DNA from 2 places in the Streptomyces sp. NPDC044064 genome. Region 2 is predicted to be linked to the other one. Evidence: riboswitches for the same ligand, from Rfam matches in the RefSeq annotation. Region 2 holds a riboswitch; the other holds the start of a gene.
The links. Region 2 has a riboswitch for cyclic di-AMP ahead of AC07DS_RS44225 (M23 family metallopeptidase). Riboswitches for the same ligand answer to the same signal wherever they lie in the genome.
Positions count from the first base shown of each region.

Region 1: linked by a shared signal. The riboswitch ahead of AC07DS_RS27680 (M23 family metallopeptidase) and the one ahead of AC07DS_RS44225 (M23 family metallopeptidase) in region 2 are both predicted to bind cyclic di-AMP.

Region 1 covers NZ_JBWKFN010000018.1:83,108-88,021, forward strand. Annotated here, with positions in the region: gene AC07DS_RS27670 (tyrosine-protein phosphatase) at 1-668, opposite strand, end outside; gene AC07DS_RS27675 (alpha-galactosidase) at 840-2,924, shown strand; cyclic di-AMP (ydaO/yuaA leader) riboswitch at 3,227-3,389, shown strand; gene AC07DS_RS27680 (M23 family metallopeptidase) at 3,394-4,332, shown strand; gene AC07DS_RS27685 (SGNH/GDSL hydrolase family protein) at 4,594-4,914, shown strand, end outside.
Region 2 covers NZ_JBWKFN010000050.1:25,065-29,978, forward strand. Annotated here, with positions in the region: gene AC07DS_RS44215 (M16 family metallopeptidase) at 1-736, shown strand, start outside; gene AC07DS_RS44220 (M16 family metallopeptidase) at 733-2,121, shown strand; cyclic di-AMP (ydaO/yuaA leader) riboswitch at 2,345-2,508, shown strand; gene AC07DS_RS44225 (M23 family metallopeptidase) at 2,521-3,276, shown strand; gene AC07DS_RS44230 (GntR family transcriptional regulator) at 3,475-4,170, shown strand; gene AC07DS_RS44235 (HPr family phosphocarrier protein) at 4,355-4,636, opposite strand; gene AC07DS_RS44240 (bifunctional acetate--CoA ligase family protein/GNAT family N-acetyltransferase) at 4,813-4,914, shown strand, end outside.

The DNA.
Region 1 (4,914 bases), on a different contig from region 2:
CGGGCGTCGAAGAGCGGACTCAGCAGCTCCATCACCTCGGGCGTGTACGCGGTGTCCGGGCTGCCGTTGCGACGGACCTTGTAGCGCCGGTGCTTGGCGTTGGACTCCAGGTAGTCGGCCACGACGGCGTCGCGCTCCACGCCCACGGCCAGCAGCGTGACGGCTATGGAGATGCCCGCGCGGTCCTTGCCCGCCGCGCAGTGCATCAGCGTGGGCACGCTGTCCTCGGCGATCGCGTGCAGCACCCGGGAGTGCTCGGCGGTGCGCTCCTTGACGATCGTCCGGTACGAGGCGACCATCCGGGCCGCCGCCTTGCCGTCCCCGAGGATGCCGCGCAGCTGCTCGATGTCGCCGTTGCGGACCATCTGCCAGAACTCGGCACCGTCCGCCGGGTCGCTCAGCGGCAGGTTCACGTTCCGCACACCGGGCAGCTCGACGTCCGGGCCCTCCAGCTTCTGGTCGGCGGCGTTGCGGAAGTCGAAGATCGTGTGCAGGCCCAGGGACGCGAGGAAGGCCGCGTCCTCCTCGGTGGCGTGCGCGAGGTGGCCGCTGCGGAACAGCGCTCCGGGGCGCACCCGCCGCCCGTCCACGGTCGGCAGTCCGCCCACGTCGCGGAAATTGCGCACTCCGGCCAGCTCGGGCTCGGTCGAGGGGACCTGCTGCGTCACGGGGGCTCCTCCCGGTCGGCCCCGCCGGCGCGGCTCGTCGACGGGCACTCCGTCGACGATACGACATCGATTTCCTCGGGCAATGAGTTGTCCACAGGCGTTGCCACCAGGGGCTGCGGGGCCTAATGATGTTCGCACTTGAGCGGATCTGTTGGCACCTGTGAGGTCTCGATGGTGGACATCGCCGATGACGGTCGTACATGGCTCCTGTCGGGCCCCGGCAGCAGCTATGCGCTGCATCTCACCGAGGCGGACGAACTGGTGCACCTGCACTGGGGGCCACGGATCGTGCTCGCCGACGCCGAGGCCCTGGCGGCGAGCCCGCTGCCTGCCTACTGGCCCTTCGAGTCCCCGCTCGACGGCCGTGAGGAGTACCCCGTCGAGGGCGGCCCCCGCTTCGTCCGTCCGGCCCTGTCGGTGCGCACCGAGGAGCGGCGCGGCACCGAGTGGCGCTTCGTGTCGTCCGACACGGTGGGCGGCGCCGACGGTGACGAGCTGCGGCTGTGCTTCGACGACGACGGGCTCGCCGTCACCCTGCACTACCGGATGCGCGGGGACGTCTTGGAACGCTGGGTGACCGTGGACAACGGCTCGCACGCGCGCGTGGAGCTGCTGCGCGCCGACGCCGCGACCTGGACCCTGCCCGACCGCGAGGGCTGGCGGCTGTCCCAGCTGCACGGCCGCTGGGCCGCCGAGTCGCTGCTGGCCACCGCCCCCCTCGCCTACGGCGAGAAGATCATCGGCAGCCGCCGCGGCCACACCGGCCACCAGCACCTGCCCTGGGTCGCGCTGGACACCGACGCGACCGAGGAGCGCGGCGAGGTCTACGGCTGCGCGCTCGGCTGGTCCGGGTCCTGGCGGATCGCCGTCGCCCAACTCCCGGACGCGCGGGTGCAGATCACGGGCGGCGCCGGATACGACGAATCCGGCCTGCTGCTGCTCGAGCCGGGGGAGTCGTACGCCAGTCCCGTCTTCGCCGGCCTGTGGAGCGACGGCGGCTTCGGCGGGGCCAGCCGCACCTGGCACGCCTACCAGCGGGCGTACGTCATCCCGGACGCGGAGCAGGACCGGCCGGTGCTGTTCAACTCCTGGGAGGCGACCAACTTCGACATCTCCGAGGAGCAGCAGACCGCCCTCGCCCGGCGGGCCGCCGGCATCGGCGTCGAGCTGTTCGTCGTGGACGACGGCTGGTTCGGCGCCCGCACCAGTGACCGGGCAGGCCTCGGCGACTGGACGCCCAACCCCGACCGCTTCCCGCACGGCCTCAAGCCCCTCGCCGACCAGGTGCACGGCCTCGGCATGCAGTTCGGCATCTGGGTCGAGCCCGAGATGGTCAACCCCGACAGCGACCTCTACCGTGCCCACCCCGACTGGGTGCAATACCAAACTGGACGAAAGCGGACGGAGCTACGCAATCAGCTCGTTCTCAACCTCGCCCGCGAGGACGTCCAGGAGTACCTCTGGGAGCAGCTGGACACCCTCCTGTCGAGCGCCCCGATCGACTATGTGAAGTGGGACTTCAATCGCTGCTTCACCGACGCCGGCTGGCCCGGGGAGCCGTACCCGCAGCGCCTGTGGGTCGACCACGTCCGCGCCCTGTACGCCCTGCTGGACCGGCTGCGCGCAGCCCATCCCGCGGTCGCCTTCGAGTCCTGCTCGGGCGGTGGGGGGCGGATCGACCTCGGCGTGATGAGCCGCACCGACCAGGTGTGGACCTCCGACAACACCGACCCGCTCGACCGGCTCTCCATCCAGCACGGCTTCAGTCAGATCCATCCGGCGCGGGTCATGGCCGCCTGGGTCACCGACAGCCCGAACACCCAGCTCAACGGGCGGGAGAGTTCGTTGCGGTTCCGCTTCGTCAGCTCGATGGCCGGGGTGCTCGGCGTCGGCGGCGACCTCACCGAGTGGAGCGGGGAAGAGCTGGCCGAGGCCCGTCTCTGGGTGGACCTCTACAAGGAGATCCGACCGGTGGTCCAGCGTGGCCACCAGTACCGGCTGCGGCCGCCGACGGGCGGTCTGAGCGCCGTCCAGTACGTCCACGGCGACGAGGCCGTGGTCCTCGCCTGCCTCCAGGCGCAGCACTACGGTGAGCCGGTTCCGGCGCTGCGGCTGCGCGGACTCGACCCGACAGCATCGTACGAATGCCGCGAAACGGGCGAAGTGCACCGAGGTGCGGTCCTGCTGCACCACGGGCTGCGCACCGGACTGAGGGGCGACCTGGATGCGACGGTTCTCCGGCTGCGTCGCATCTGAGTAATCTGTCCGAATTGGAGCCTTCGTTCCAACTCGCTCTGAGGTAAGGGGGTGTGGGGATCGGCGCGTGAGGAGCGTCATATTCGTGACCGTGTGTCGCGCGTCATGTCCACGTAATTCCTGTAAGGGTGAAGGGAATTAAAAAGGGTGAGGATTCCGGAATTCACGGAGAGTGACCGTGAATTTCCGAATTCGATCATTTGGAGCCGTGGCGCCGGGAACCAGCTGCTTGTCCGAATCCGTCTTGCTCGCTTACGTTCGCCACCAATCCGGTCGGAACGCCGAATCCTGCCGCCGCCCGGAGTCCCCACACACTTCACCCGTGTTCGGCAGGAGCGGGGGACCCACCAGGTATGACTGCCTGTCCCGGTCTCCGGGACAGGCTGGGGTGCAGCCGCGCAGCGCGCGGCCGGGCAGCTCCAGCCCGAACCCGTCAGCTCACCTCGCAGGCGCCGGAGAGGAATGCGCCATGCCCGCGAAGGGTAAGCACCGCCGTCCCAAGCCCCCGCGTTTCACCCGCTCGATCGCCGTCGCCGGAACCGGTGGCGCCGCGCTGGCCCTGCCGCTCCTCGGGGCCACCGGAGCGCACGCCGCCACCACGCAGTCCGTTTCCGGAAAGGTCGTGCAGTCCCTTCCGGCCGTGGTAAAGACGGCCGTGAAGAAGGCGGCCGCGCAGCGGAATTCGGGTGTGCGCACCTACACGGTGAAGTCCGGCGACTGGCTCGCGAAGATCGCCGGCGCGCAGCATGTCAGCGGCGGCTGGCAGCGACTCTACGACGACAACCGGCAGGCCGTCGGCCAGGATCCCTCGCTGATCCACCCGGGTCTGAAGCTGTCGCTCGGCGCGAAGGCCGCCCAGCCGCACACCGAGCCCTCCGCCCCGGCGCCGGCATCCCCGCCCCGGTCCCAGTCGGGCCAGGCCTCCGGTGCCGCCGCCGCACCCGCCGCACCCGCCGCGCCCTCCGCACCCGCCGCGCCCTCCGCACCTTCCGTGCCGTCCGCCGGCTACACCCTCCCGGTCACCGGCGCCACCATCGGCACCGGGTACCACGTGGCCGGCAGCATGTGGTCCAGCGGTTACCACACCGGCGTCGACTTCGTCGTGCCGACCGGTACCCCGCTCAAGGCCGTCGCCGCCGGCACCGTCGTCTCCGCCGGGTGGGGCGGCGCGTACGGCAACCAGGTCGTCATCAAGCTGAACGACGGCTACTACGCCCAGTACGGCCACCTCTCGCAGCTCTCCGTCTCGGCCGGCCAGACCGTGACCGCGGGCCAGCAGATCGGCCTCTCCGGCGCAACCGGCAACGTGACCGGCCCGCATCTGCACTTCGAGATCCGCACCACGCCGAACTACGGCTCGGACCTCGACCCGGTCGCCTACCTCCGCTCGCACGGCGTCGCCGTCTGAGGCTCCCGCTCCGCGGGACCCGCTCTCGAGAATCACCTGCCCTGACAAGCCGCCGAAGGCCGGACCCGGTTCCCCGGGTCCGGCCTTCGGCGTGTGCGCACCGTCAACGCGTCCGAACGTCGCGTTATTCCTGGATTGGCAAATGATTTAAGGGTGTCTCATCTCACCGTTCGTCAACCCCTGCCTACGGTCGCGTAGGTCACATCCGAAGGTGAATCATGGTCCGACGTGGCAGACGATTCGAAGAATGACAACAGATCAGTGATCGGGTCGTACGTGGCGGTGGGGGACAGCTTCACCGAGGGCGTGGGCGATCCCGGCCCCGACGGGGCGTTCGTGGGCTGGGCCGACCGGTTCGCGGTACTGCTCGCGGACCGGCGTCCCGAGGGCGACTTCGCGTACACCAACCTGGCCGTGCGCGGAAAGCTGCTCGACCAGATCATGGCGGACCAGCTCCCGAAGGCCGTCGAACTCGCCCCGGACCTCGTGTCCTTCTGCGCGGGCGGCAACGACATCATCCGGCCCGGCACCGACCCGGACGAGGTGGCAGAGCGCTTCGAGCGGGCCGTGTCCCAGCTCACC
Region 2 (4,914 bases):
GTACTTCGGGTCGATCTCCTCCCACGACGGCAAGCCCGAGCCCCGCGCCGGCTCCCTGCCCGAGATCATCGGCGAGCAGCTGCGCGAGGTCGTCGAGGAGGAGGTCCCGGCGCGCGCCCTGATGGCCGCCTACCGGCTCCCGCAGGACGGCACCCGCAAGGCGGACGCCGCCGACCTCGCCCTGACCGTGCTCGGCGGCGGCGAGTCCTCCCGCCTGTACAACCGGCTCGTGCGCCGCGACCGTACGGCCGTCGCGGCCGGCTTCGGCCTGCTGCGCCTGGCCGGCGCGCCCTCGCTCGGCTGGCTGGACGTGAAGACCTCCGGTGACGTCGAGGTGCCGGTGATCGAGTCCGCGATCGACGAGGAGCTGGCCCGGTTCGCCGCGGAGGGCCCGACGGCCGAGGAGATGGAGCGCGCCCAGGCCCAGTTGGAGCGCGAGTGGCTGGACCGGCTCGGCACGGTCGCCGGCCGCGCCGACGAACTGTGCCGGTTCGCCGTCCTGTTCGGCGACCCGCAGCTCGCCCTCACCGCCGTCCAGCGCGTCCTCGAGGTGACCCCCGAGGAGGTCCAGGAGGTCGCCAAGGCCTGCCTGCGCCCCGACAATCGCGCGGTCCTCGTCTACGAGCCGAAGCACCCGGAGACCGTCCAGGACGCCGACGTCCCCGAGGACCCGGAGCAGGAAGCCACCGTAGAGGCGGGCGCCGACAAGAGCGACAACGAGGAGACGGCCAAGTGACCGAGCTCGCCACGATGGACTTCCACCCCCAGCCGCAGCCGGGCGAGGCCAGGCCGTGGGCGTTTCCCGCTCCCGAGCGCGGCACGCTGGACAACGGTCTGACCGTGCTGCGCTGCCACCGCCCCGGCCAGCAGGTCGTCGCCGTCGAGGTGCTGCTGGACGCGCCCCTGGACGCCGAGAAGCCCGGTCTGGAGGGCGTCGCCACGATCATGGCGCGGGCCTTCTCGGAGGGCACCGACAAGCACTCCGCCGAGGAGTTCGCCGCCGAGCTCGAGCGGGCCGGTGCCACGCTGGACGCGCACGCCGACCACCCCGGCGTGCGCCTCAGCCTGGAGGTCCCGGCCTCCCGCCTGGCCAAGGGCCTCGGTCTGCTCGCTGACGCCCTGCGCGCGCCCGCCTTCGACGACAGCGAGGTCGAGCGGCTGGTCCGCAACCGCCTGGACGAGATCCCGCACGAGCTGGCCAACCCGGCCCGCCGCGCCGCCAAGGAACTCTCCAAGGAGCTGTTCCCGGCGACCTCGCGCATGTCGCGGCCGCGCCAGGGCACCGAGGAGACGGTCGAGAAGATCGACGCGGCGGCCGTACGCGCCTTCTACGACCGCCATGTGCGGCCCGCCACGGCCACCGCGGTCGTCGTCGGTGACCTCACCGGCACCGACCTGGACGAGCTGCTCGCCGACACCCTGGGCGCCTGGACCGGCACGCCGGGCACCCCGCGGCCCGTGCCGCCGGTGAGCGCCGACGACACCGGCCGGGTGGTCATCGTCGACCGGCCGGGCGCCGTCCAGACCCAGCTGCTCATCGGCCGGATCGGGGCCGACCGGCACGACCGTGTGTGGCCCGCCCAGGTGCTCGGCACCTACTGCCTCGGCGGCACCCTCACCTCCCGCCTGGACCGCGTCCTGCGCGAGGAGAAGGGCTACACCTACGGCGTGCGCTCCTTCGGACAGGTCCTGCGTTCCGCGCCGGACGGCACGGGCGCCGCGATGCTCGCCATCAGCGGTTCCGTGGACACCCCGAACACCGGTCCCGCCCTGCAGGACCTGTGGACGGTGCTGCGCACACTCGCGGCGGAGGGCCTGACCGACGCCGAGCGGGACGTCGCCGTGCAGAACCTGGTCGGTGTGGCGCCGCTGAAGTACGAGACCGCCGCGGCCGTCGCGAGCACGCTGGCGGACCAGGTCGAGCAGTACCTGCCCGACGACTTCCAGGCGACCCTGTATCAACAGCTCGCCGGCACCGGCACCGTGGAGGCCACCGCGGCGGTCATCAACGCCTTCCCGGTGGACCGTCTCGTGACCGTCCTCGTGGGTGACGCGGCCGAGATCAAGGCGCCGGTCGAGGCGCTCGGCATCGGCGAAGTCACCGTCGTGGCGGCCGAGTAGCGGCTTTACGGCACCCCGTGCGCGTGGGGCCCTGACGATCCGACGGTTCGTCAGGGCCCTTTGCCGTGCACAGCCCTTCCTCAGATGTCCGAATTGCGGCAGAGGTTGCCTGTCTGACCTGTGGGATGCGCTACAAAAGCCCGGATCCGTTTGGGGATCGAAAGTCGGGCCGCATAGCGTCGACCGGGCTGTTCGTCAGGCAGTGCGCCGCGCCCGCGGCACCGGACAGTCATCGCCGAGTCCCCCCACGGCGCGAGCCAGGGGAGCCGGGGACCCACCGCAGTCCCTGGGGTGAATCGGACGCCCGCGCTCCGGCGAGGGGGTCCGTAGGAGACCTTCCTGCTCCGAACCCGTCAGCTAACCCGGTAGGCGAGAGGGAAGGAAAGGACCAGCCACTTCATGGCGTTCATGTACGCCACCGGGAAGCACCGCAAGCCCGGCCGGGTCAAGCGCACCACCGTCCAGGCGGCCGGTGTCGCGGCCCTCACCACCACCGGTGTCGTCGGCACCCTGGCGGCCAGCCCGGCGCTCGCCGCGGACAACTCGGTCGAGGACACCGGCCTCACCCCGGTCATCACCGTCAGCGACACGGTCGCCGAGCAGATCGACGCGCAGGCCGAGGCCCAGCTGGTGGCCGCCCGGCAGAAGGCTGCCGAGGAGGCCGCGGCCAAGGTGGCCGCCGAGGAGGCGAAGAAGGAGCGCGAGGCCCAGGCCCGCGCCGCGCGAGAGGCCGAGCGCAAGCGCCTGAACGCGTTCGTCGCCCCGATCGCGCACTCCTACGTCTCCACCGGCTACAAGGCCAGCAGCTCCCTGTGGTCCTCCGGTTCCCACACCGGCATCGACTTCCACGCGGCCAGCGGGACGTCCGTCCACGCGGTCGGCTCCGGCACGGTCGTCTCCACCGGCTGGGGCGGCGCGTACGGCAACCAGATCGTGATCCGGATGGCCGACGGCATGTACACCCAGTACGGCCACCTGTCGTCCATCGGCGTCGTCGTGGGCCAGAAGGTCCTCCCGGGCCAGCAGATCGGTCTGTCCGGCGCGACCGGCAACGTCACCGGACCGCACCTGCACTTCGAGGCCCGTACGACCCCCGAGTACGGCTCGGACGTCGACCCGATCGCCTATCTCCGCCAGCACGGCGTGAACGTCTGACGCTCCGGCACACGACATCCCGAAGCCCCGGCTCACGAGCCGGGGCTTTCGCCGTTTTTCGCAGTGCCCGCCGCATCCGCTGTCCAAAAAATATCCATGGATTCCGGCCTGCCGTCGGAAATTCCGGCTCATTGCAATAGAGTCACGGAGCAGACGTCCATCGTCGACGTTTCACGGGGATTAAGGCGGAGGTCGGTCATGCGTATTCCGGCGCATTCGGTGTGCACGGCGATCCGGGACGACATCGTCGCGGGTGTCTACGAGCGCGGCGGCCGCCTCACCGAGGAAGTCCTCGCCCGTCGCTACGGCGTCTCGCGGGTCCCCGTCCGTGAGGCCCTGCGCACCCTGGAGGCGGAGGGCTTCGTGGTGACCCGGCGGCACGCGGGCGCGTGTGTGGCCGAGCCGACCGAGCAGGAGGCCGCCGACCTGCTGGAGATGCGCGCGCTCCTGGAGCCGCTCGGCGCCTCCCGGGCCGCCCAGCGGCGCACCGAGGCCCATCTGAAGGTGCTGCGGGGCCTGGTCCGGCTGGGTCAGGAGCGGGCCAGGCGGGGCAACAGCGAGGATCTGCGCTCGCTGGGCGCCTGGTTCCACGAGACGCTGGCGCAGGCCTCCGCAAGCCCTTCGCTGACCTCGGTGCTGACCCAGCTGCGGCACAAGATCGCCTGGATGTACACGGCGCCGGCGCCGCCGAGCCCGGTGGACTGCTGGGCGGAGCACGGCGCGATCGTGGACGCCGTGGCACGCGGAGACAGCGAGCGCGCGCGGGCGATCACGGCGATGCACACCGATCGCGCGACGGCTGCGCACCGGCTGCGGTTCGCCTCGGGCGTGGACCGTCCCGAACGTGTGAGGAACTCGCAACATGCCGTAAACATGCCGAGCCTGCGGCATTAACACGGGCGCCGTATACAAAGAGGAGATATTCGGTGGGCGGATATTTTCGCTGCCCTTTTCTCCGGCGCGCCGTCAATTCGCGGGCGCGTGCCTTCGGTGTGCCTGCGGTGAATTTCCCGGACCGGGCACCAAAAAGGCGGAAGCCGCGTCACCCGGAAAGGGTGGCGCGGCTCACCTGCATACTTCAGACGGTCTCGGGGAGCTCTTCCAGGCCCTCGGAGACCAGCTTGGCCAGACGGTCCAGGGCGATGTCCGCGCCCTCGGCGTCGGAGGCGAGGACGATCTCCTCGCCGCCCTGGGCGCCCAGGCCCAGGACAGCCAGCATGGAGGCCGCGTTGACGGGGTTGCCGTCAGCCTTGGCGATCGTCACCGGGACACCTGCGGCCGTGGCGGCCCGGACGAAGATGGAGGCGGGACGGGCGTGGAGGCCCTCGGCCCAGCCGACGTTGACGCGGCGCTCAGCCATGTGTTGCTGCCCTTCGGTGTTCAGGGTTGTCTAGACCAGTTTCCCATATCGCGAAGCATGCCCGGCGCGGACCTTCGTCCCGCCCCGGTGTGTCGTCGGACCGCGGCCTCGGTCCGGCTTGCGTCCTCACAGACTGCCTCGCGCCGTTGTCGTACGCGAGCCTTACCCTGGGGCCCATGCAGAGCCCGGCGGACCGGCAGGACCGGCACGAGTACCCCGCCCACTGGGAGGCGGACGTTGTGCTGCGCGACGGGGGTACCGCGCGCATCCGGCCCATC